Regions from separate parts of the Devosia sp. 63-57 genome, predicted to be linked through region 1. Evidence: predicted binding sites of a transcription regulator. Region 1 holds the regulator's gene; each other region holds the start of a gene.
The links. Region 1 encodes LexA, which represses DNA repair genes until DNA is damaged. Its sites were predicted from a motif close to TGTTCNNNNTGTGTTCNG; they were not measured.
Positions count from the first base shown of each region.

Region 1 (5,863 bases):
CACGACATGCATGTGGTGTTCTCGCTCGCCGACAAGATTTCCGTGCTCGCCCAGGGCCGTATCATCGCCGATGGCACGCCCGACCAGGTGCGCGGCAATCCCAAGGTGCAGGAAGCCTATCTCGGAGGAGCCCACTGATGAGTTCGCTCGCCATGTCAGCTGAAACCGCCATCCCCGGCAGCCACGCCGCCAATATCGAAACCAGCCGCCCCTTCTTCTCGGTGCGCGACGTACACGCCTATTACGGCGAAAGCTATATCGTGCAGGGCGTCTCGCTCGATATCCGCAAGGGCGAAATTCTCGCTTTGCTCGGCCGCAACGGCGCCGGCAAGAGCTCGACCCTGCGAACCATTGCCCGTGCCGACAACCCGGAAATGCGCGGCGGAGAAATCTGGCTCGACGGCGAACCCGTCCACCAGATGAAGAGCTACCAGGCTGCCCGCGCAGGCATTCAGCTGGTGCCCGAAGATCGCCGCATCATCCAGGGGCTCACCGTCGAGGAAAATCTCAACCTCGCCCGCGTCGCGCCCGGCCATGGCTTCAGCCTCGAGCAGATCTACGAGAGCTTTCCGCGCCTTGCCGAGCGCCGCACCCAGGAAGGCGTGACGCTTTCGGGCGGTGAGCAGCAGATGCTGGCCATCGCCCGGGCCCTGGCCCGCGACCTGAAACTCCTCCTGCTCGACGAGCCCTATGAGGGGCTGGCCCCCGTCATCGTGCACGAAATCGAGCGCATCCTGCACTCGATCAAGCCGCTGGGGATCACCACCATCATCGTCGAACAGAACGCCGTCGCAGCCCTCAAGCTGGCCGACCGCGCCGTCATCCTCGACACCGGCGAAGTCGCCTTCGCCGGCACCGCCCAGGAAGTGCTCGACAACGCCGAACTGCGGCACGAATACCTGGCGATCTGACACCAAACACAATCCGGCCCGCAAGGCCGCATCAGCTACCCTGGGTCCTTCGAGTTCAAAGGCATAATGCCGATCTCACCCTCTCCCCCTCGAAGGATCCAGGGTATTTTTGTCACTGAAGCCCGCTGCCCACCCACAAAACCGACCTCGGGCTCGACCCAAGCGCCATGCTTTGCGCAAACCCTCCCCCCAACGCGATGCAGCTCCTCCCCCTCCTTCAGGGGGAGGCTGGGTGGGGGTGTGCAAGTGCGATGGCTCCAGGAGGAGAAGGCGCTGCAGCCACATCAACCACAACGTGACTTAACAGAGCGCGCGCCCCTACAGCACCGGCGGTTCCTCCACCTCCGGCGCCAGCGCCCCGATCTCGACACCCTCCGCCTCCAGCGCATCGCGCACATCGCGCGCCAGCTCCACCGCGCCCGGCGTGTCGCCATGCAGGCAAATCGAGCGCGCTTCCGATTTCAGTACGGTGCCATCGATCGCCGCGATTTCCCCCTCCCGCGCCAGCCGCAGGCAGCGCTCGATCACCTGTCCGCTATCATGGATCACCGCGCCCTCCTGACTGCGCGGCACCAACAGCCCCTCGGCCGTATAGGCGCGATCCGCATAGGCCTCGCGAATGAGCGGCATGCCCACCGCCTTGGCCGCTCGCACCTGCTCGCTATTGTCCAGTGCCAGCACCGCAATACGCGAATCCATGCCCTGGATGGTGGCGAACACCCCTACCGCAAATGCCAGTTCCTCCGCCGTCTGGTTGGCCAGCGCGCCATGCAGCTTCACATAGCCCAACGGCACCTCGACCTCGTCCGCGATATGGCGAATGAGGAACATCTGGTCGCGAATCTGCCCCAGCAATTGCTCGAGCGGCATCACCAGCCGGAAGCGCCCGAACCGCTTGGGATCGGCATAACCCGGATGCGCGCCGGCCCGCACCCCGCGCGCCCGGCACAGTTTCAAAAGCCGCCGGATCGTCGGCGCATCGCCGGCATGCCCGCCACAGGCGATGGAGGCGCTGGACACGATTTCCAGCAGGTCCTCATCGGTGCCCATGCCCTCGCCGATATCGGCATTGAGATCGATCCTGGTCATCCCCGACATCCCCGCAACAGACGCTGCGCATGATCGACGCTGACCGGGACAAAGGCAACGGGGCTGCCCGGCCGCAATTGCGCAAACCGCCCGAGATCGACGCTGATTATCGTGCCGATGCGCGGATAACCCCCGGTCGGCTGATGGTCGACCATCAGCACCACAGGCGTGCCGTCGCCGAGGATCTGGATATCACCCGGCAGGATCGGATCCGAAATCAGCGACAGGATGCTTTCGCCGCCGAACACCTCACCCTTGTCCAGCAGGCGCACACCCATACGGTCGAGCGTCGGACTGACCACAAAGCCCGCCCCCACGAACCTGTTCCGCACCGCCGACGAAAACCGCTCGGCGTGAATGCCCCAGATGAAGCGGATCGGGCCATCCTCATCCATGGGCGTCGCGGGCAGAACCGGCGCCCTGCCCTCGCCAATCAGGCCGAGCACGTCCCCCGCCACCAGCGCCCTGCCCTCAAGCCCGCCCAGCCGTGCTCGCGTGCTGGTCGACTGGCTGCCCAGCACCATTGGCAAATCCAGCATCGCGCCGAACCGCAGATAGCCGTAATTCCCCGCCGCCCCCGGCGTAATCGACACGCGGTCGCCCGCTCCGAGCCAGGCGCCGCCCGGCCAGTCCTGCGCCACGCCATTCACGGCCACGCCAAACGCACCGCCATCCCAGCCCAGCACTGCCTGGCCCTCGGCCACCTCGATATCCAGTCCGGCTCGGGTGAATTCCAGCCCGCCATCTCCGCTGGCCCCGGCCCGCAGGCCCGCGCGCCAAAATGCTTCCCGATCCATTGGTCCCGAAGCGCTCACCCCATGCGCCAACATGCCGAAGCGGCCATTGTCCTGAATTGTGGTCAGCGGCCCGGCCCGCAATATCCGAAGCACGCTCCTCATGGCGCGGCCTCGAACACCACCATGTCCCCGGCCCGCAGCCGCGTCGGCGGATCGCGCTCGGGTTCGAAATTTCTGAAACCGGTATGCCCGATCACATGCCAGCCGGTCGGAATTTCCGTAGCGGCGATCGCCGTCTGCCCCGCAGCAAACAGCACCGACCCCACCGCCACCTTGGGCCGCACGGCCGTGCGCCTTGGCACGACCAGCTCGGGCGCATGAAAGCCGCAATAGACGAAACCCGGCGCAAACCCGGTGGTCAGCACCCGCAGCGCCTGTTCATTATGTCTGTTGATGAAATCGGCAACCGACAAGCCCAAGGCCTCGGCGACCTCGGCAAGGTCCGGCCCATCGAACAGCACGCCGATCCGATGCGTCTTGGTGTCGAGATCACAAGGCCGATGGGTGAGCCGCAAGCCGATCTCGCCAGCCAACCGCCAGCCATCGATCGCTTGTGGATCGTAGCGCACCAGCACCGAGACGAGGCTCGGCACAATCTCCAGCACGCCCGTGATAGGTAGCCGCAGAAGTTCTGCCGCCAAAGCCAGCGCATTGCGATTTGCGGCCTCGTCCAGATCGGACCCGAACCGCACCAAAACGGCACTATCGCCGAGCGGCACGATGCGCGGCGCCTGCCCGCTGCCAGTGGTTACCCTCTCCATGCCCAAGGCCCGTTGTTCATATGCGGAACGCACTCCTGCGATGAGGTCGCGCGTCCCGTCAAGTCTTGGGCAGGCTGGCCTTATCGGACCAGCGCGAGCGCTGCTATGGCGCCAGCATAGAGGAGGAAAGACTTGCGCTAATTGGGATCGCGGCCCTCCTGCTCAACCACGGCCTCAAAGAGCTCGCGGGCCTGCCCCGGTCCGATGGCCTCGATGGCCACGGCCGCAATGGCAGCAAAAAGCTCCGCGATTTCCTGGGGATCGGTGATTTCGGCGTCGTCTTCGTCGGCGTCAGCGTTGATCAGGGTAAACACAATAACGCGCCTCCACAGTGAGCCTACACCCACACTGTGCGGCGATTCCTGTTACCGTTTAAATAACGGATTGCACCGATCCAGCGCAGAGTTCGGCTTGCCGAACAGGTCAGGTCCGCTTACTCTTCGCCAGCTTCCAGGGCATCGACATAGGCTTCCACCTCGTCGAGCGTTGCCGAAAACGGCTTGGGACTATCTCCGAAGACTATTTTGAAACTCTCGTCATGGCGAATGGCGTGGCCGCCCGGGTGGCCAAGCACCTTCATCTTTTCCGAGGTCAGCACTGTCAGCCCGTAGCGCGCCGCAGCCCGCTTGATCCGCCGCATGCGCGACGCGTCGAATTCCTTCCGGCTCACTTGGCCACTCCAAACCTGTCAGATCGGCCGTTCGCATAACCCCGGCCGCAGCGACGTGCAAGTAATGTCGGCACTATTGCAGAACATAAATGGAACACCTATAGTCGTTCCGTCTATGTTCCGATTCTGGGTGTGGGGCCAATGCTGACGCGCAAACAACACGAATTGCTGATGTTCATCCATGAAAGGATGAAGGAAAGCGGCATTCCGCCTTCATTCGACGAGATGAAGGATGCGCTCGACCTCGCCTCCAAATCCGGTATCCATCGCCTGATCACCGCGCTTGAGGAGCGCGGTTTCATCCGCCGCCTGCCCAACCGGGCACGCGCGCTGGAAGTCGTAAAACTCCCCGATTCGATGAACCCTTCGCTTGGCGGCCGCAAGGCGCGCTTCGAGCCGTCCGTCATCGAGGGCAATCTGGGCAAGGTTGCCACCCCTCCGGCCCGTGTCAGCGCCGGCATGGCCGACGATTATGCCCGCCCCGTCTCCATCCCGGTGATGGGCCGCATTGCTGCGGGCACCCCGATCGAGGCGATCCAGTCCCATTCCCACACCATTGCCGTGCCCCCCGAAATGCTCGGGCCCGGCGAACATTATGCACTCGAAGTGCGTGGCGATTCCATGATCGATGCCGGCATTTTCGATGGCGATACCGTGCTCATCAAGAAGCAGGACGTCGCTTCCACCGGCGAGATCATCGTCGCCCTGGTCGATGACGAGGAAGCCACCCTCAAGCGCCTGCGCCGCAAGGGCAATACGGTGGCTCTGGAAGCCGCCAACCCCGCCTACGAAACCCGCATCTTCCCGCCCGACCGCGTCAAGGTCCAGGGGCGCCTGGTGGGCCTGCTGAGAAAGTACTGACTTGGCTTTCGCGACCGCCCAAGCGGTCATGGATGCTTATGCCGAGCGCATAAATGCCCACGACTTCGACCTGATGCTGGAGCTGATCGATCCCGACGCTGTGTTCTGGTTCAGCTCCGGCTCCCATCATGGCATCGCCGCTATTCGCGCCGCCTTCGTGTCGACTTGGGACCGATTGCGCAATGAAACCTATTGGCTCGAAGATCTGACCTGGCTGGCTTCTGGCGATGATGCGGCCGCCTGCATCTACAAGTTCCGCTGGCGGGCAGAGATCGATGGCGTCCCCACCGAAGGCGGCGGACGCGGCACTACTGTCCTCCGGCGCAAGGCTAACGGCTGGCATATCGTGCACGAACATCTCAGCCGTGAGCCCGCCTAATTACAAAATCTAACCCAAACGCGATGCAGCTCCTCCCCCTCCTTCAGGGGGAGGCCGGGTGGGGGTGCGCAGCACGCTCAAACGCACATGCTCTCCTCTCAAATGAGAGCCCGCAATAAAGCCGCATCAACCCGAACGTGAAGTGCCCAATAAAAAGGCCCGCCAAGCTGGCGGGCCTTTCTCAATTCATATTGCAGCGATCAGTGATTGTCGCGCGGCAGGCCTTCGTTCTGGGCGATGCGCTGATACTTGTCGGCGCCGCGCAGGATGGCGCCGTCGCCAAGCTGGCCGACCAGGCCGCGCTGGATTTCCTGCCACGGCGTCTGGTGCTTGGGGAACTTGTAGCCGCCATCCGACTCCAGCGCCGCGCGACGGGTCGCGATCTCCTCGGCAGA
Region 1 covers NZ_MKUY01000003.1:119,080-124,942, forward strand. Annotated here, with positions in the region: gene BGO80_RS00575 (ABC transporter ATP-binding protein) at 1-138, shown strand, start outside; gene BGO80_RS00580 (ABC transporter ATP-binding protein) at 153-911, shown strand; gene BGO80_RS00585 (LamB/YcsF family protein) at 1,230-2,000, opposite strand; gene BGO80_RS00590 (5-oxoprolinase subunit C family protein) at 1,997-2,899, opposite strand; gene BGO80_RS00595 (5-oxoprolinase subunit B family protein) at 2,896-3,558, opposite strand; gene BGO80_RS00600 (hypothetical protein) at 3,696-3,872, opposite strand; gene BGO80_RS00605 (hypothetical protein) at 3,992-4,228, opposite strand; gene lexA (transcriptional repressor LexA) at 4,370-5,089, shown strand; gene BGO80_RS00615 (YybH family protein) at 5,091-5,468, shown strand; gene BGO80_RS00620 (IlvD/Edd family dehydratase) at 5,669-5,863, opposite strand, start outside.

Region 2 (5,863 bases), on a different contig from region 1:
ACCTCGATCAGTGTCTTGTGCTCGAGGCCGACGATTTCGGCGCCAGTTGGGCCTGCCCGGGCTATAAGGGCTTTCCGTTGCGGGTGCAGGAAGGCGATCTGCGCTTTTCGCTGAATTATGGCTTCAATCCCGATGCCAATAGCGTGGGATTCCAGACGCTGCCGCCGTTCAACCATCTGGGCAACAAGCTCGAATGGCGGCTGTCCAATGCCTCGGGGCGCTGGATGCCCATAGCCACCATCGTGCGCTATTTCACCGCCGATGTGGAAACCGGCGAGGACAAGGGGCAGGTGCTGGTGGTCAGCCAGATCGCCGAGGGCAATTCCTGCCACATCGCTTATGTGGATGCGCTGGCCAACAAGAACGCCAATGACCTGGCGCGTCAGGCCGCCGACAAGGCCGGCAGCTTTGATTGCGACAATGAAGAACCCGAAGTGATCGGGGACTTTACCGCTTATTGATCGCTGGTTTCTGCCGCCGCCTTGCCGCGCATCTGGTTGCGCAGCACGGTGCGGTCGCGGCTGGAGACGCCGATCAGCTCGGCCACCCGCCAGACCATATTGTCCTCGAGCTCGTGGTTCTTGCTGTCGGCAAAGACCACGCTCCACATCATGCGGATGATCTCGACCCGGTCCTGCATCTCCAGCTGGGTCAACCCGCTGGTGAACTTATAGAAATCCACCGCTTCGGCGTCGCGGGCCGCGGCTTCCTTGATCAGCTGGTCGACGTTGGTCTCATCGAGATCATAGTGATCCATCAGCGCGCCACGGATGGCCTTGCGCTCCTCTTCCTTCATGCTGCCATCGACGCCGGCCAGATGCACCAGCAGGGCCGCCACGGCCAGGCGCGGATCGCTGGGGTCGAGCTGGGCTTCGGCCTTTCCGAACAGGCGCGTCAGGGCCTCGAACATAGGCGGGTCTCCATAGAAATCGGCACGAGAATCGGATGGGAAACGCCGGAGACCGGCTGGTAAAGACTTAGCCAGAAGCGATGACGGCTCAATGGGCTGCGGGTGCGCTCACGCGCTCTTGCGGGAAGCTGATGCGCTTGCGCCACACCGGGCGCGTGAAAAAGGGACTCGACTCCTCTCGGATTCGGAGTCTAAATGTTCTTGTTTTGTTCACTTGAGCAGTCATCATGCAGATCCAGGCTCACCATCAGCGCCTCGCCGCGTTGCGGGACGTCATTGCCGATATCGAGCGCAAGCCGGCCTTGGCCGAGGCGGTTCGCCGGCCTGACGCGGTGCAAGGTGATGTGTTCCCGGCTCTGGGCGGGGGCCTGGTGCAGGAAGTGTTTGCCGATGATCTGCGCGATGGTGGCGCCAGCCTCGGCTTTGCGCTGGCCCAGGCCAAGGGGCTTGTGACACCGCGTCGGCCAGTCGTTTTCTACCTGCAGCAGGGCGAAGACGCCCAGAAAATGGGCGTGCCCTATGGTCCGGGTCTCAATTGGGCCGGGGTGGATGCGGCGCAATTGGTGATCGTGCGCACTGGCGACATGACCGAATTTTTGTGGGCAGCAGAAGAGGTCGCCTCCTGCCGGGCGGTGGCCGCTGTCATCGCCGATATCAGGGGTGAGCCGAAACTGCTCAATTTCACCGCCAGCCGGCGCCTCAGCCTGCGGGCGGCCAACAGCAATGTGTCGCTGTTCATGCTGCGCTACGGCCATGGCAGGGCCAGCAGTGCCAGCCATTTGCGCTGGCATCTGCGCGCCGCGCGCAGTGGTCGCCAGGCCTTTGACGATCGCGCGCCCGGGCCGGCGCGCTGGTCCCTCGAGCTCGAAAAGGGTCGCATTGCCGGCAATCGCACCGAATGGGTGCTGGAATGGACGAAAAATGGTTTTGCAGTCATCCCCCAGCCCAAGCCTTCTCTCCGGCAGCCTGCCGGCACGCCGTTTCCTGGTTCTCCACCTACCGTTCTGGGCCACCGACTATCGCAAGCGGGCTGATCCCCAGCTCAGGGATAAGCCGCTGGCGCTTTATGAACACATCAAGGGCGGCTTGCGGTTGGCCGCACTCGATCCGCAGCTGAGCCGCGAGGGTCTGCGGGTCGGGCAGAACCTGGCCGATGCCAGGGCAATCAAGCCGGATATGGTGGTCGAGGAGATCGACCGGCCCCTACTGGTCGCGGCTTTCGCCGCCTTTGCCGATTGGCATTCCAATGCCAGCCCGCTGGTATCGGTATTGAGCGACATGAGCGCTTTCGGCGATCTGGTGCTTGATATTACCGGGGTTGATCACCTGTTCGGGGGCGAAGCAAAAATGCTGCGCCTGCTGCTCAAGCGCCTGCGTGATCTGGGCTATCGCGTGGCCGGTGCCATCGCACCAACCATCGGTGCAGCCTGGGCGGTGAGCCATTTCGCCCGCAGCCAGATCGTGGTGCCGGAAATGCTGGAGAGCGTGCTCGATGCCCTTCCGGTCCATGGCCTGCGCCTCAGCGACAAGCAGATCGCCGATCTCGGCCAGATGGGGCTCGCAACGATCGGGCAATTGCGCCAGCGCCCGCGCAAGCCGCTGCAGGCCCGGTTTGGGCTGTCTCTGCTCACCCGCATCGATCAGGCCTTTGGGGTGATCGATGAAAAGCTGACCCCGCGCCTGCCGCTTGCCGAGCATATGGCGGAACGGCGTCTGGCCGAACCGATCAGTCTTCTCGACGATGTGCTACGGGTGACGGCCGACCTCAGCGTGCAATTGGCGCAAGACCTCGAAGCGGCGGGGGTCGGCGCCCAGGCCTTTCATCTTTTTGTCTATCGGGTCGACCACAAGGTCATGACCCTGTCGCTCAATGCGGCGCGGGTCACCCGCGACCCCGCCCATATCACGGAGCTGTTTCGTCATCGGGCGCAGCGGCTCGAAGGCGAATATGATGCTGGTTTCGGCATCGACATGGTGCGGCTGGCCGCCTCCAGCACCGAGCGGCTCGAGGCGCTGCAGACGGGAGCCTTTTCGACAGAAAACGGGCTCGAGGATATCGACCGGCTCAATGACAGGTTGGCGAGCCGGCTCGGCGCCATGGCGGTGCTCAAATCGGTCCCGGTCGCCTCCCATGTCCCGGAGCGGGCTGTGCGGCTGGTCCCGGCGCTGGCCGCAGGTGAGACGCGGCTGGAGGCGCCGCTTTTGCCGCGGCCGCTGCGGCTCCTGCCCAGGCCCGAGCCCATCCGCGTGATGGCCGAGGTGCCCGATGGACTGCCGGCGCGCATGGAGTGGCGGGGCCAGACGTATCGGCTGATCAAGGGGGAGGGCCCCGAGCGTCTGGGTGCCGAATGGTGGCGAACCGGGCAGCGGCTGGAGTTGGTCGCGCCACCCAAACCGCAAGAACAGGAGCCGGGAGAACCGTCGGAGCCGCCGCCTTATGTCCCGGACCTGCAACTGTTTTTGCCCGATGCCGGAACGCGCGATTATTACCTGGTCGAGGATCAGGAGGGACATCGCTATTGGGTGTTCCGACAGGGCTTTTATAGCGGTGAAAAACAGCCGGCCTGGTATCTGCATGGGGTCTTCGCATGAGCGAGGTGCCCGAAACCCAATCCGAGATCGTGCCGCCGCCTATCGTGCTGGCGCCGCCCTATTATGCCGAATTGGTCACCACCACCAATTTCTCCTTCCTGCGCGGCGGCTCGCATCCCGAGGAACTGGTGGCCCATGCCATGGCCATGGGAATGACGGCGCTGGGCGTTTGCGACCGCAATAGCTTTGCCGGGGTGGTGCGTGGCTATGTGACGGCGCGGGACAACAAGGAGCGCAGTCGCGGTTTTCGCTATCTCGTCGGCGTGCGTCTGGTCTTTGCCGACGGCACGCCCGATATCATCGCCTATCCAACCGACCGGGTGGCCTATGGGCGGCTCTGCAAGCTGCTTACCATCGGCAATAAGCGCGGCGAAAAGGGCAATCCGAAACTGTTGTTGAGCGATCTCTTCGGCGCCAGTGCTCCTGTATCCGACAGTGAGCAGGGGCCGATCGAGGATTTCTCGCAGGGCCAGCTCTTCATCCTCATGCCCGATGAAACCGACTGGGGTCTCACCGAAAAGACCCTGGACCAGTTGAGTCGCGCCGCGCCTGGCCGGGTCTGGGTGGCCGGGGTGCCGCGCTTTGATGGGCGGGACCGTGCTCGGCTCAACCGCGTCGCCGCCCTGGGCAAGCGACATGGTGCGGCGATGCTCGCCAGCAATGACGCGCGCTATCATCGGCCCGATCGCAGTATCGTGCTCGATGTGGTCACCTGCATCCGCGAGCATCTGACGCTCGAAGAGGCCGGCTTTCACCTGGCCGCCAATGCCGAGCGGTGCCTGAAGCTCCCTGAAGAAATGGCCCGACTTTTCGCCGAACACGCAGATGCCATCGCCCAGACGCAGGTTTTCATTGGGCGCATCGGCTTTTGTCTCAGCGATCTCAAATATAACTATCCCGAAGAGACCATCGGCAATGGGGAAACCGCACAGCAGACGCTGGAGCGCCTGACCTGGGAGGGGGCGGCAAAACGATATCCGGGAGGGGTGAGCGATGCCATCAACCGCAGTCTTTGGACCGAGCTTTGCCTCATCGCCTATAAGGGCTATGCCGCTTACTTTCTGACCGTCCACGATATCGTCGCCTATGCGCGCTATGAGCGTAAGATCATGTGCCAGGGGCGCGGTTCCGCAGCCAATTCGGCGGTTTGTTTCTGTCTGGGTATTACAGAAGTCGACCCCACCAAGCGCACACTGGTTTTTGGCCGCTTCATTTCTACCGAGCGCGACGAAGCTCCCGATATCGACGTCGATTTCGAGCACGAGCGGCGCGAAGAGGTGATGCAGTATATTTATCAGAAGTATGGCGGGCGACGCACCGGGTTGACGGCCAATGTCATCTCCTATCGCTCGAAAAGCGCCATCAGGGAGGCGGCCAAGGCGTTCGGGGTTTCCGACGACGTGGTCTCAGCATTTTCCCAACTGCACTGGGGCTGGGGCAGTAAGCTCGATCTTGGCCAGCTCAGGGGGATTGGCCTCAATCCCGATGACCCGGTCATGGCGCAGATGTTCGAGGTCATCAAGGTTTTGCGCGGCTTTCCACGGCATCTTAGCCAGCATGTCGGCGGCTTCGTCATCACGCGCGATTCGCTCGAGAGCCTCGTACCCATTGGTCAGTCAGCCATGGATAGCCGATCAATCATCGAGTGGAACAAGGATGATATTGACGCCTTGAACATTCTGAAGGTCGATGTGCTCGCTCTGGGCATGCTGTCTTGTCTGCGTCGGGCATTCGAATTGCTTCATGTCCACTATGACAAGCGTTACGAGCTTGTAGACCTTCTGGCCGAGGAGACGGGCGAGGGGCCGATGGAAAAATCGCGCGTCTATGCCATGACGCATCGCGCTGACACCCTGGGTGTTTTCCAGATTGAGAGCCGCGCGCAGATGACCATGCTGCCGCGCTTACGGCCTTCAAAGTTTTACGACCTCGTCATCGAGGTTGCGATCGTCCGACCAGGACCTATTCAGGGCGGAATGGTTCATCCTTATCTCAAGCGGCGCGACGGTACCGAATATTGGGCACCCAAGCCCGGTGATGCCTTGGACGAGGTGCTGAAGGAAACGCTCGGTATTCCGCTGTTTCAGGAACAAGCCATGCAGATGGCTATCAAGGGTGCGGGCTTTACCCAGGGCGAGGCGGACCAATTGCGGCGTGCCATGGCTGCCTGGCGGCGGACCGGAAAGATGGACATTTTTCAGGAACGCTTCATCGATGGCATGATCAGCAATCACTATGAGCGCGATTTTGCCGAACGCTGCTTTGCGCAAATCAAAGGCTTTGCCGAATATGGCTTTCCGGAGAGCCATGCCGCGAGCTTTGCGCTCCTCGTCTATGCTTCGTGCTGGTTCAAATGCCACT
Region 2 covers NZ_MKUY01000005.1:341,924-347,786, reverse strand. Annotated here, with positions in the region: gene BGO80_RS09985 (hypothetical protein) at 1-461, shown strand, start outside; gene BGO80_RS09980 (tellurite resistance TerB family protein) at 455-910, opposite strand; gene BGO80_RS09975 (ImuA family protein) at 1,138-1,944, shown strand; gene BGO80_RS09970 (Y-family DNA polymerase) at 1,832-3,502, shown strand; gene BGO80_RS09965 (error-prone DNA polymerase) at 3,499-5,863, shown strand, end outside.
Region 2: a site for LexA is predicted at 1,107-1,124, ahead of BGO80_RS09975 (ImuA family protein). Genes of this name have one in related genera too.

Region 3 (5,863 bases), on a different contig from region 1:
TTCGGCCAGTGCCGCGGCATAAGCCTCATCTTCTTGCCCAACCGTCATGGCGTGATCGCCCGGCCGATGCAAAATGCCATAGAGATCTTCTGCTCGGACAGTGCGTGGCATCAGCACATAACGATTGCCGTCCTTGATAATATCGACCTTATCGCCGGGCTGAAGCCCCAAATCTTCCCGGACATCCTTGGGCAAGGTCATCTGCCCCTTGCTCGTTAGTGTCGCAGTTGCCATTGCAGCCTCCATTCCTTACTTTTAAAATTTAGTAAGGAAACACACCAAAAACAAGGATCACTGGCTCAATTCCCGCAGGCCCAGCCGGATCAGCTTTTCTGTCGCCGTGTCGTCGCCCTCCTTGGCCACCACCCGCGCGACAGCAGCTGAGGCCTGGGCACTGGAATAGCCCAGATTGGTGAGGGCCGAGACCGCGTCGGCAATATTGCCCGAGGCCACGCCCTCGCCCAGCGCCGCCTGCAGGCCCAGCGTGCCGGCATCCACCGCGCCGATGGCGGGCACCTTGCCCTTGAGTTCGGTGACGATGCGGGTCGCCAGTTTCGGACCCACCCCATTGGCACGACCCACCATGGCCTTGTCCTGCAGGGCGACAGCACTCGACAGCTCGGACGGCGACATCACCGACAAAATCGCCAGCGCCACGCGCGCCCCGACCCCTTGCACCGTGGTCAGAAGGGTGAACCAGCTCTTTTCCGCCTCATTGGCAAAGCCATAAAGCCGGATCATATCCTCGCGCACGATGGTCTCGATGAACACTACCCCCGCCTCGCCCACGCGCGGCAGGGCCTGCAGGGTGCGCGAGGAGCAATGCACCTCGTAACAGACCCCGCCGCAATCGATCAGCACCCAGTCATCGCCAAAGCTGTCCACCAGACCCTTGAGCTTGCCGATCATGCCAAGGCCCTCATTTTTGCCGCCGAAACCCGGTGATGCGCGTGACAGATGGCGATCGCCAGCGCATCGGCGGCGTCGGCGCCCTTGATCACGGCACTGGGCAAAAGCGTCTTGACCATCAGCGCCACCTGGTTTTTCTCGGCATGGCCGGTCCCCACCACCGATTTCTTGACCAGGTTGGCGGCATATTCGGCCACCAGCATGCCGCGCAGCGCCGGGGTCACGAGCGCCACCCCGCGCGCCTGCCCCAGGATCAGCGCCGAGCGGGCTCCGGCATTGACGAAAGTCTCTTCCACGGCCGCCTCATCGGGCGAAAATTCGTCGAGCACGCCGTTGATCCCAACCGCCAGCACCGCCAGCCGTTCGGCCAGCGCGCCATCCACCGGTGGGGTCAGCGTACCGCCGGCCACGAAGCGCAGGCGATTATCCACAGCTTCGATGATTCCCCAGCCGCAGCGGCGCAATCCGGGGTCGATACCGATGATTCGAACAGCTTTGCTCATGCTCTACCTTGTACGCAGCCTTGGGCAACATACCAGCGTCAAAGTGAACAAATGAGCAACAAACCGCCTGCCGGTCTCGGTCATTCAAATTTTACCAACTGGGAAAACCTATCCTTCACGAGACAGCGCCTACCGTCCGCGCGGGAATGCAGGGGCAAATAGTCATGATTTCGGGGCCGAACTCCAGGCTTTCGCGGCACGCATGGATGCGAATAGCCCGCTTCACCGGGCTGATCTTGGCGGCCTCTGTCGCCGGTTCGATCATCCTCACCAATGTATTCATGGAAATGTTCTCGGAAGGCATCAACCTTCAGGGATTGCTTGTCGCCATCACCATGCCCATCGTCCTGGGCGGCCCCATCCTGCTGCTGCTGTTCCACAAGCAGGAGCAATTGCATCATGCCAATGCGCAATTGCAGCAGATGGCCACCATCGACTGGCTGACCTCCTGCCTCAATCGCGGCGCCTTTACCGCCGAAGTGTCCCGCCGCCTGCGCTTTGCCACCTGGCAAGGCGCGCTCTTCGTCATCGACGTCGATCACTTCAAGGCCATTAACGACAAGCACGGCCATGACCGCGGCGACGATGCCCTGCGGCTGATCGCCGATGCCATTACCCGCGCTGCCGGCGAGCGCGCCCTGATCGGCCGCCTGGGCGGCGAGGAGTTTGGCGTGTTCCTGCCCAACACAACCGAAGACAAAAGCCGCAGCATCGCCGAGAACATTCGCGATGCCGTGGCCGATGTCGCCTTCATCGTCTCGGGCGCGCGCTGCGCTCTCTCGGTCAGCATTGGCGGCGCCAGCTTCGCCGGCAATTCCGATTTCCGCGCCCTTTATCGCCTGGCCGACGATCAGCTCTACCTGGCCAAGAATGCGGGGCGCGATCGCGTGGCCCTGTGGTCGGCGGCGTGACGGCCTCCCCTGACGAGACCAGCCGCACGTCATGCCCAACGGGTCGTCCCTTCGGCATGCTCAGCCCAATCGGGATAGGGCGGCTTTGATGCAAGCACCATACAAATCGGGACTGCAGACCTGGGCCCATGTCGCCCGCTGGACGCTTTTGGGCACGTTGATCTGTGCAATCGTTTCCATTGCCGTCAACCTGACCTTGTTCCAGGGTCTCGACAATGAGGCGCGTCTGCGGGCACTGGTGAGCGCGGTTTTCCTGCCGGCCATCTTCGCCTTCCCGCTTTTCCTTTATCTCGGGTTTCGGGTGCGCGGCCTCGAGATGGTCAATCGGCGGCTGAGCTTCATCGCCCGCACCGACAGCCTCACCTCCTGCCTCAATCGCGGCGCCTTCACCGCCCGCATCGAGGCGCTCCTCGCCGAGGCGCCGGAAAACTTCTCCGGCGCGCTGCTGATGATCGATGCCGACAACTTCAAGGCGATCAACGATGCCTATGGCCACGCCATGGGCGACGAGGCGCTGACCATTATCGCCCGCTCCATTCGCGCCGCTCTGCGCACGGGCGATCTGGTGGGCCGCATGGGGGGCGAGGAGTTCGCGGTGTTCCTGCCAAAGGTCGACGAGCGCCAGGCCGCCCGCATTGCCGAGCGCATCCGCCACTGTGTCAACACCGCCGATTTCAACCCCGAGGGTCGCGCCCATCCCCTCTCGGTCAGCGTCGGTGGCGCGGCCTTCGAGGATCGCACCAGTTTTTCGGCCCTGTTCCGCATTGCCGATCGCCAGCTTTATGGGGCCAAAAAGGCCGGGCGCAATTTTGCCGCCATCGTGCATGTGGGCGACGCACCCGACATCGCCCTGCGCCAGCCCGCATGAAAAAGGGCGGCCGGAGCCGCCCTGATATCGTCGGCAAGGCCGGGCGCCTCAGCCCGCCAGCTTGGCCGCGTCTTCATCGCTCATGTCGAAGTTCGAATAGACGTTCTGCACGTCATCGTCTTCTTCGAGCGTATTGATCAGCTTCATCAGGGTCGCGCCCTTTTCCGCATCGATCGGGGTGACGTTCTGCGGCTTCCAGATCGCCTTGACCGACTCGGCCTCCCCCAGCACCGCTTCGAGCGCCGAGGCCACTTCGGCCATCGCCTCGAAGGAGGTGTAGATATAATGGCCCTCGTCGTCGCTCTCGACATCGTCGGCGCCGGCTTCGATCGCCGCTTCCATCACCTTGTCTTCCGAACCGACCGCGGCCGGATAGGTGATTTCGCCGACGCGATCGAACATGAAGCCGACCGAGCCGGTTTCACCCAGCGCGCCGCCATTCTTGGAGAAATAGGAGCGCACATTCGAGGCGGTGCGGTTGCGGTTGTCGGTCAGTGCCTCGACGATGACGGCCACGCCGCCGGGGCCATAGCCCTCATAGCGGATTTCGTCATAGTTCTCGGCATCGCCACCGGCGGCCTTCTTCACGGCGCGCTCGATATTGTCCTTGGGCATGGACTGGGCACGAGCATTGGTGATGGCCAGGCGCAGGCGCGGATTGAACGCCGGATCGGGCTGACCCATCTTGGCGGCAACGGTAATTTCGCGGGCGAGCTTGGAAAAGATCTTCGAACGGATCGCGTCCGACTTGCCCTTGCGGTGCATGATGTTCTTGGCGTGGGAATGGCCAGCCATGTGTCCCTCGATGGGTAAATTTCTGAAATCGGGCCGCTTATAGGGGCTGGACGCGCAAAAATAAAGCGCCCGCCCCGCGGCGTGATCGCGGAACGGGCGCTTGTCAGGGCGGAAAAATCAGCCCGGATCGTGCTTGTTCCAGATGCTCTGGTCGATCTTGCCGCTGAGTTCGGGATAGTCGGCGGCATGGAACAGTGGTTCCTTTCCGGCTTTCCTCTGATTGGTATAGTCCCGCGTCAGCTTCACCACCGTGCCCGACAGCAGCACGATGACGATGAGGTTGACCGTCGCCATCAGCCCCATCGAGGCATCGGCGGCGTTGAACACCGTCGCAACGCTCTCATAGGCACCCCAGATCACCATGCCCAAAACCCCGATGCGCAGCACCGTCAGCCCCGGCACATTGCCAATTCTGAGGAAGGTCATGGCGTTCTCGGCATAGGAGTAATTGCCGATGATCGAGGTGAAGGCGAAGAACAGGATGGCGATGGCAATGAAATATTGCCCCGCCCCGCCAATATGCACGCTCATTGCAGCCTGCGTCAGCGGCGTGCCGGTCAATTCGCTGCCCGGCACCATGACGCCAGAGAGCAGGATCATCAGCGCCGTCGCCGTACAGATCAGAATGGTGTCGATGAAGACGCCCAGTGCCTGAACGAAACCCTGCGAGGACGGATGGTGCGGATCAGGCGTCGCCACTGCGGCGATATTGGGCGCCGAGCCCATGCCCGCCTCGTTGGAAAACAGTCCGCGCTTGACACCATTGAGCAAGGCCCCCGCAATGCCACCGCCCGCCGCATCGAGCCCGAAGGCGCTTTGCACGATATGGCCGAGCATGCCGGGGACTTCCCCGATATGGATTATCACCACATAGAGCGCCACCAGCAGATAGATCACTGCCATGAACGGCACGATGATTTCGGCCACCCGCGCGATCTGCTTGATGCCCCCGAAAATCACCACTGCGGTCAAAAAGGCCAGCCCCACCCCGACCCAGAGCTTGTCGAAGCCGAAGGCGCCCTGGAAGGCATCGGCGATCGAATTGGCCTGCACCGCGTTAAAGACGAGACCGAAGGCCAGGATCAGGCAGACCGAGAAGATCGCCCCGGCCCAGGGCGCGCCAAGACCCTTGGCGATGTAAAAGGCCGGCCCACCGCGATATTCGCCATTGTCGTTCTTGGTCTTGTAGAGCTGGGCCAGCGTCGATTCCGAATAGGCGGTGGCCATGCCCACCAGCGCCACCATCCACATCCAGAAGATTGCGCCGGGCCCACCCAAATAGAGCGCCACCGCAACGCCGGCGAGATTACCCGTCCCGACGCGCGACGCCAAGGAGGTGCACAGCGCCTGGAAGGGGGTGATCCCGGCGCTGTCATTCTTCTTGCCGCCCATTACGGCGCGGAACATCTCGCCGAAATGCACGAACTGGATGAAGCCCAAACGCACGGTAAAAAAGATGCCAACCGCCAGAAGGCCGTAGATGAGGATATAGCCCCAGAAGATGTCGTTGAGGAAATTGATGATCGGATCGAGCATGGCCCTGGCCCTCTGCGCGTGACTTTGGATCGGCACGTCATGCCGCATCCGGGGCCATTGTCCGCTTCACGCTGACCAGCAGAACCTGCGCCCCAGGCGCAACCATCCGATCCGACCGCAGATCGGCGCTTCCGGCAAGCGAAAAATCTGGAGGCTGTCAGGCGGTCGGAAAATCCGGCTCGGCCTGGGCAAGCACGCCGCCCAGCCGCAGCGGTGCGACATAACGGGCCAGCCCGCTGTGCGGATCGGTCTCCACCGCAATGCCGCAGAGCGTTGCTTCCCCCTCTGCCGGAGTGAAGCGGCCATTGGGAATGCCGGTCAGAAAGCGGTTGAGCGGCTCA
Region 3 covers NZ_MKUY01000004.1:308,173-314,035, reverse strand. Annotated here, with positions in the region: gene BGO80_RS06690 (AbrB/MazE/SpoVT family DNA-binding domain-containing protein) at 1-234, opposite strand, end outside; gene ruvA (Holliday junction branch migration protein RuvA) at 292-909, opposite strand; gene ruvC (crossover junction endodeoxyribonuclease RuvC) at 906-1,412, opposite strand; gene BGO80_RS06675 (GGDEF domain-containing protein) at 1,619-2,323, shown strand; gene BGO80_RS06670 (GGDEF domain-containing protein) at 2,412-3,191, shown strand; gene BGO80_RS06665 (YebC/PmpR family DNA-binding transcriptional regulator) at 3,240-3,986, opposite strand; gene BGO80_RS06660 (alanine/glycine:cation symporter family protein) at 4,104-5,522, opposite strand; gene BGO80_RS06655 (TIGR00282 family metallophosphoesterase) at 5,680-5,863, opposite strand, start outside.
Region 3: a site for LexA is predicted at 1,456-1,473, ahead of ruvC (crossover junction endodeoxyribonuclease RuvC). Genes of this name have one in related genera too.

Region 4 (5,863 bases), on a different contig from region 1:
TGGGCATGCGGCGTGAAGGCATGTTCATCGAATATGTGACGTTCATGAACGATGCCGATGGTAGGCCCATCTACGAAAACACCATGCAATACGCCATTTTGCGCCGCGAATGGGAGGCGCATGCTCAAGGCGCCTGACTGGCCGATTGCGCAAAGAAAAAGGCCGCCGGGGCAAACCGGCGGCCAGTGGATAGAGCCTGAGACGTGATTGGAGGTCAGGATCAGGCAGAAAGCAAATCAAGTTTTTGACGAACGCTGGCCCGAAGGGTGTCGATGGGCTCGGCGACGCCAAGGAAGTCGTGATGCCAGAAGGTCCACCCGTTGCATGCCTCGGCTCCCTGAACCAGCGCGCCGACCTTGTGGATCGACCCCTGGTGTGGACCCGAGACGAGCGAGCCGTCTGCACGAACCATGGCAGAGTAACGTTTCGTTAAGTCGAAGAGTTGCGCGCCCGGTTCAATAAGTCCTTGCTCGACCAATGAGCCGAAGGGAATGCGCACTTCCTTGCGTTTCGGCGTCACCGACTGCAGCGCCTCGAATACCCCCGGACGTATGGTGGCGATGCGGGTGCGGGCAGCTTCGATATATGCTGGTTCACGCTCGATGCCGATGAAATGCCGGCCCAGTTTGCGCGCCACCGCCCCGGTGGTGCCGGTGCCGAAGAACGGGTCGAGCACGATATCGCCCGGCTTGGTCGTGGCATTGAGAATGCGGAACAGCAGCGCTTCGGGCTTCTGGGTCGGATGGACCTTGCCATCGTCCTCGTTCTTCAGCCGCTCCGCCCCGGTGCAGATGGGAAACAGCCAGTCGCTGCGCATCTGCGTATCGTCATTGGCCAGCTTCATGGCTTCGTAATTGAAGGTGACGCGGCTCTTCTGACTTTTCGCCGCCCAGATCAGCGTTTCGTGCGCATTGGTAAAGCGCGTGCCGCGGAAATTGGGCATGGGATTGGCCTTGCGCCAGATGACATCGTTCAGCATCCAGTAGTCCAGATCCTGAAGCGCGGTGCCGACGCGGAAAATATTGTGATAGCTGCCGATGACCCAGATGGCGCCATTGGGCTTGAGCACCCTGCGGGCGGCGCGCAGCCAGCCGCGGGTAAAGGCATCGTAATGGGCAAAGCTGTCAAACTTGTCCCAGTCGTCGTCCACCGCATCGACCTTGGACTGGTCGGGGCGGGTCAGGCCCTCCGCCAGCTGCAGGTTATAGGGGGGATCGGCGAAGATCAGATCGACGGAGCCGGCCGGCAAGGCATTCATGTGGTCGATGCAATCGCCCACGAGAATGGTGTCGATTGGAAGGCGGGTCGCCTCCCTCTCCGCATCGGCCTTGCGGGCCGTACGCGCGGTACGCAACATACACTTAACCCTAACGCAGTACTAACAGTCCCGTTATAGCCCGTCAGGGTTAATGGAGCGTTCGCAAGGGGTTAGCGAGGGGTTAACCGGCAACCACAACCGTTGTCCGCCGCATCAGCAACGCCGTAACCGGCGCAAACCCGTTCCGGTGGTGGCGGCAGGGTCCATGTGTGTTGAGCGCATTCAAGTGCGCGGCAGTTCCATAGCCCTTGTGACCGGCAAAGCCGAATTGCGGTGTGTCGCAATCCATGACTGCGCACATGCGGTCGCGCGTCACCTTGGCGATGATGGAGGCCGCGGCAATCGACACGCTGCGTCCGTCCCCACCGATCAGCGCCAGGCCGGGGCAGGGCAGTCCCGGCGGCACGTCACGTCCATCGACCAGCACCCGATCGGCGGCATAGGGCAGGGCGCGCACGGCCCGTGCCATGGCGGCAAGCGTCGCGCCTCGAATGTTAAGGCTGAGGATTTCACCCGGTGGTGCGCTGGCTATGGCCACCGCGCTGCTTGCCATGATCTCGGCATAGAGTGCCTCGCGCTGGGCAGCATTGAGCTTTTTGGAATCGTTGAGGCCGGCGGGGATATTGTGCGGATCAAGATGGACCGCTGCCACCACGACAGGGCCAGCCAGCGGTCCGCGTCCGGCCTCATCGACGCCGACCACGATCCGCGCCCCGCGCTCGATCAGCATGGTTTCATGAGAAAAGTCCGGGGTCTCGGGCATGGTGGCGAAAAGATCGTCGCCCTCTGGTCGCAAACGCCTTGCCATCAGCGCCCTCGCTCGAGCGCGGCGACCAGCGCCGCCCGGTCAGGGACGAATAAATGGTGGCCGATGCGGTTGGTTTCGCCGACGAAGTCGCGAAGCGCCTTGCTGGCGGCCATGCGTTCGGAAATATCGCCGATCACGGCCAGCCGCAGGCTGTAATTCTGCATCTTCTGGAAAAACAGCCCGGCAACGCGCGTGTCGAGTTGGAGAAATTCCGGCACCAGCCGGCCCACCGGCACCACCACCATCTCGGCGCCGGTCCCATAGGTGTTGCCGATAATGTCGACAGCATCCGCTTCGCTGCCCTGCAGCGGCCCTTCACTGGGCAAAAAGGCCAGCGTCAGGGGGCCAAGCTTTTCGATGTCCATGGCGTCGCCTCCATTTTCCCAGCACATTGACCCTGATATAAGAGTCCGTGCCGGGGGGCAAAGCGATTGAGAGACAACAATGCGCCTAGCGACATGCTTTGCCGTCGGCCTGCTTATGGCCATGCCCGCCGTGGCGGCCCCGTTTCACCACCCCTATGGCGAATGGCGCGAATATAATCGCGACTGGCTGGCGGCCTGTCCCGACAAGATCGACGAGGACGCCACCGATTTCTACGGCTATTCCTGCTTTGCCAGCACCGGTAGCCAAACGCTCAACGGCGCCAATTTGCCCTCCTACAAGCTGACCCTTGTTCGCAATCGCCTCGACGGCAAGCTCGACCTTGCCATTACCATTGCCGGCGAGGAGGGCGATTATGACCCCACCCGTCCCATGGAACTGCGCTTCGGTGGTGAGCCTCCCATCAGCCTGCCCATGGGCTCCGGCATCGAAACCCGTTTCAACACCATTAATCAGTTCTTCATCACCGATGATGTGGTCGAGACCGGGATCATCGACAAGATGAAAAACCGCAATGCAGTCACCCTTTCTGTGCCCCTTACCGGCCGCGATCAGCCGCTCGAGGTGCGCCTGTCCCTGCAAGGTGTCCTTGCTTCGCTCGACTTCATGGACATCTATGCGCGAAAGGTGGCGGAGTACTAAGGGCCGACCCGCGGGCCCGAGCCTTGCAGTCGCGCCGACCTTGTCTTTTCAGAACAGGCTCATCTGTCGGCTTTCCAGCGTCGGGGCCTCGAACAGGTCGATGCGCAGCGGCGGCAATTTGGCGTCGAGTTCCAGCCGCTCCCGGGCCTTGTCGAGGCGCTGGCGCAGCAGGGTGGCATAAGGGCCTTCGCCGGTCATGCGCGTGCCCCAGCGGGAATCGTAATCCTTGCCGCCGCGTGTGTCGCGCACCAGCGACAGCACATGGCGCACCCGGTCGGGGAAATGGCGCAGCAGCCATTCGCGGAACACGTCGCGCACTTCGCCCGGCAGCCGCAGCAGGATCATCTGTGCGCTGACGGCACCCTGCGCCTTGCCGGCATCGAGAATGCGTTCGAGCTCCATGTCGTTGATCGCAGGGATCATCGGCGAGGCGAAAATGGCGGTGGGCACGCCGGCCTCCGACAAGACGCGGATGGCTTCCAGCCGCCGTGCAGGCGAGGAAGCGCGCGGCTCCATCTTGCGGCTGAGCTTGTGATCCATCGACGTCACCGAAATCGCCACCTTCACCAGGTTGAGCTTGGCCAGCTCGGTGAGCAGGTCCAGATCGCGCAGAATCAGGGCTGACTTGGTGGTAATCATCACTGGATGCCTGGTCTCCAGCATCACCTCCAGAATGCCGCGCGTCAGCTTGTGCTTGCGCTCGGCCGGCTGATAGGGATCGGTATTGGTGCCCATGGCAATAGGCTTGGGCCGGTAGGACTTTGCCCCCAATTCGGCGCGCAATGCCTCCACGGCGTTGGTCTTCACATAAATATCGCGCTCGAAGTCGATCCCGGCCGAATGGCCGAGATAGGCGTGGGTGGGCCGCGCAAAGCAGTAGGAGCAGCCATGCTCGCAGCCGCGATAGGCGTTGATCGAGCGATCAAAACCGATATCGGGGCTGTCATTGGTGGTGATGATGCTCTTGGCGCGCTCAGTGTGCTCGATGGTCTCGAACACCGGCAGGGGCTCCACATTGTTCCAGCCATCGTCAAAGCCTTCACGCTGGTGCACCTCGAACCGGCCCGTGCGGTTCGATTGCGCACCGCGGCCGCGAATACGGTCCGGATTTTCCAGCTCGCGCCGCGCCAGGTCGGCGTCGCGGCTGCGGCTCAAGCGTTCCAGGGCTTCGAAGGATGGGGCCTGATAGAGGGCCATTTCGTGTTCTCCTGCCTGCGACGGCGGCAGAATCGCTGCCTTCCGACACGCAAAAGACTTAACAGCAACACGAGAACAAAACAAGAACGAACTTGTTTGGATGACATTTCCTGCCTACCATATCGGCATGGCCGGCCTGCATTACAAGACTTTACGGCCCAGCCGCACTGGCGTAGACAACCGCGCCTGGGCCGGCCCACCCGTTAACACATTGTCCTGCGCCTTATCCCGCGATCCCGATCCCATCTCGGTTTCGCGTGCGCCCGATTTGTTGCTGACAGGGTCTGTCACGAATTTTTTGGAAGCGGTGTCGAAAGCCGATGGGTCGCTCCGTCGTCTTGCCGACACGCACAGCCATGAGGGACTGAGATGACAATGGACGCAACCATGGACGCCGCGCCGACCAGCGCGCCGCACCACCCCGACAATGCTGCGCGCAATCGGCTGGTGATCGCCATCCTGCTCGTATCGACCTTCGTGGTATTTCTCAACGAGACCATCATGAGCGTGGCCATTCCCCACCTCATGAAGGATCTCGAAGTGACAGCCAGCGCCGCGCAGTGGCTGACCACGGCGTTCCTGCTGACCATGGCCGTCGTCATTCCAGTCACCGGTTTCCTGCTCCAGCGCATCAATACGCGCCCGATCTACATGATCGCCATGTCCGTTTTTTCCGTGGGCACGCTGATCTGTGCGCTGGCGCCGGGGCTCGAACTGTTGATTTTCGGCCGCGTGGTGCAGGCCACCGGCACCGCGATCATGATGCCCTTGCTGATGACCACGGTCATGACCCTGGTGCCGCCAGAGGGCCGTGGCAAGACCATGGGCAATATCTCCATCGTCATGTCGGTGGCTCCCGCTATCGGCCCGACCATTGGCGGCTTCATCCTGGCGCATTTCGACTGGCGCTTCATGTTCTACTTCACGCTGCCCATCGCCATCGGTGCGCTGGTGCTCGGCGCCATGCGCATCCGCAATGTCTCAAATCCGCGCTATGCGCCGCTGGATGTGTTCTCGGTCATCGTCTCGGCCCTTGCCTTTGGTGGCATCGTCTATGGCCTCTCCAGCCTTGGTGAAGGCGCCGAGCATGGTTCGGCCATTCCGGCCTGGCTGCCCATCGTGGTTGGCGTCGTTGCAATGGCGGTGTTCATCTGGCGTCAGATCAATCTCGCCAAGGATAACAAGGCGCTGCTCGATCTGCGCACGCTCCAGCATCGCAATTACACCATGGCGCTGATCACCATGGCCATTGCTATGGTGGCGCTGCTCGGTTCCTCCATCCTGCTGCCGATCTATACGCAAAGCGTGCTTGGCCTCGACACGCTGCAGACTGGTATGCTGCTGCTGCCGGGCGGCCTGCTCATGGGGCTGATGGGGCCGATCGTCGGTCGGCTCTACGACAAGATTGGCCCGCGCCCATTGCTGGTGCCGGGCGTGATCCTGGTCTCCGCCGTCATGTGGGCACTGACTTTCGTCAGCCAGTACACTCCGGTCTGGGCCGTGGTTGCCGGTCA
Region 4 covers NZ_MKUY01000005.1:1,438,889-1,444,751, forward strand. Annotated here, with positions in the region: gene BGO80_RS15190 (GNAT family N-acetyltransferase) at 1-137, shown strand, start outside; gene BGO80_RS15195 (site-specific DNA-methyltransferase) at 221-1,357, opposite strand; gene rnhB (ribonuclease HII) at 1,440-2,126, opposite strand; gene BGO80_RS15205 (DUF4180 domain-containing protein) at 2,126-2,491, opposite strand; gene BGO80_RS15210 (hypothetical protein) at 2,571-3,152, shown strand; gene BGO80_RS15215 (PA0069 family radical SAM protein) at 3,201-4,349, opposite strand; gene BGO80_RS15220 (MDR family MFS transporter) at 4,719-5,863, shown strand, end outside.
Region 4: a site for LexA is predicted at 4,421-4,438, ahead of BGO80_RS15215 (PA0069 family radical SAM protein). Genes of this name have one in related genera too.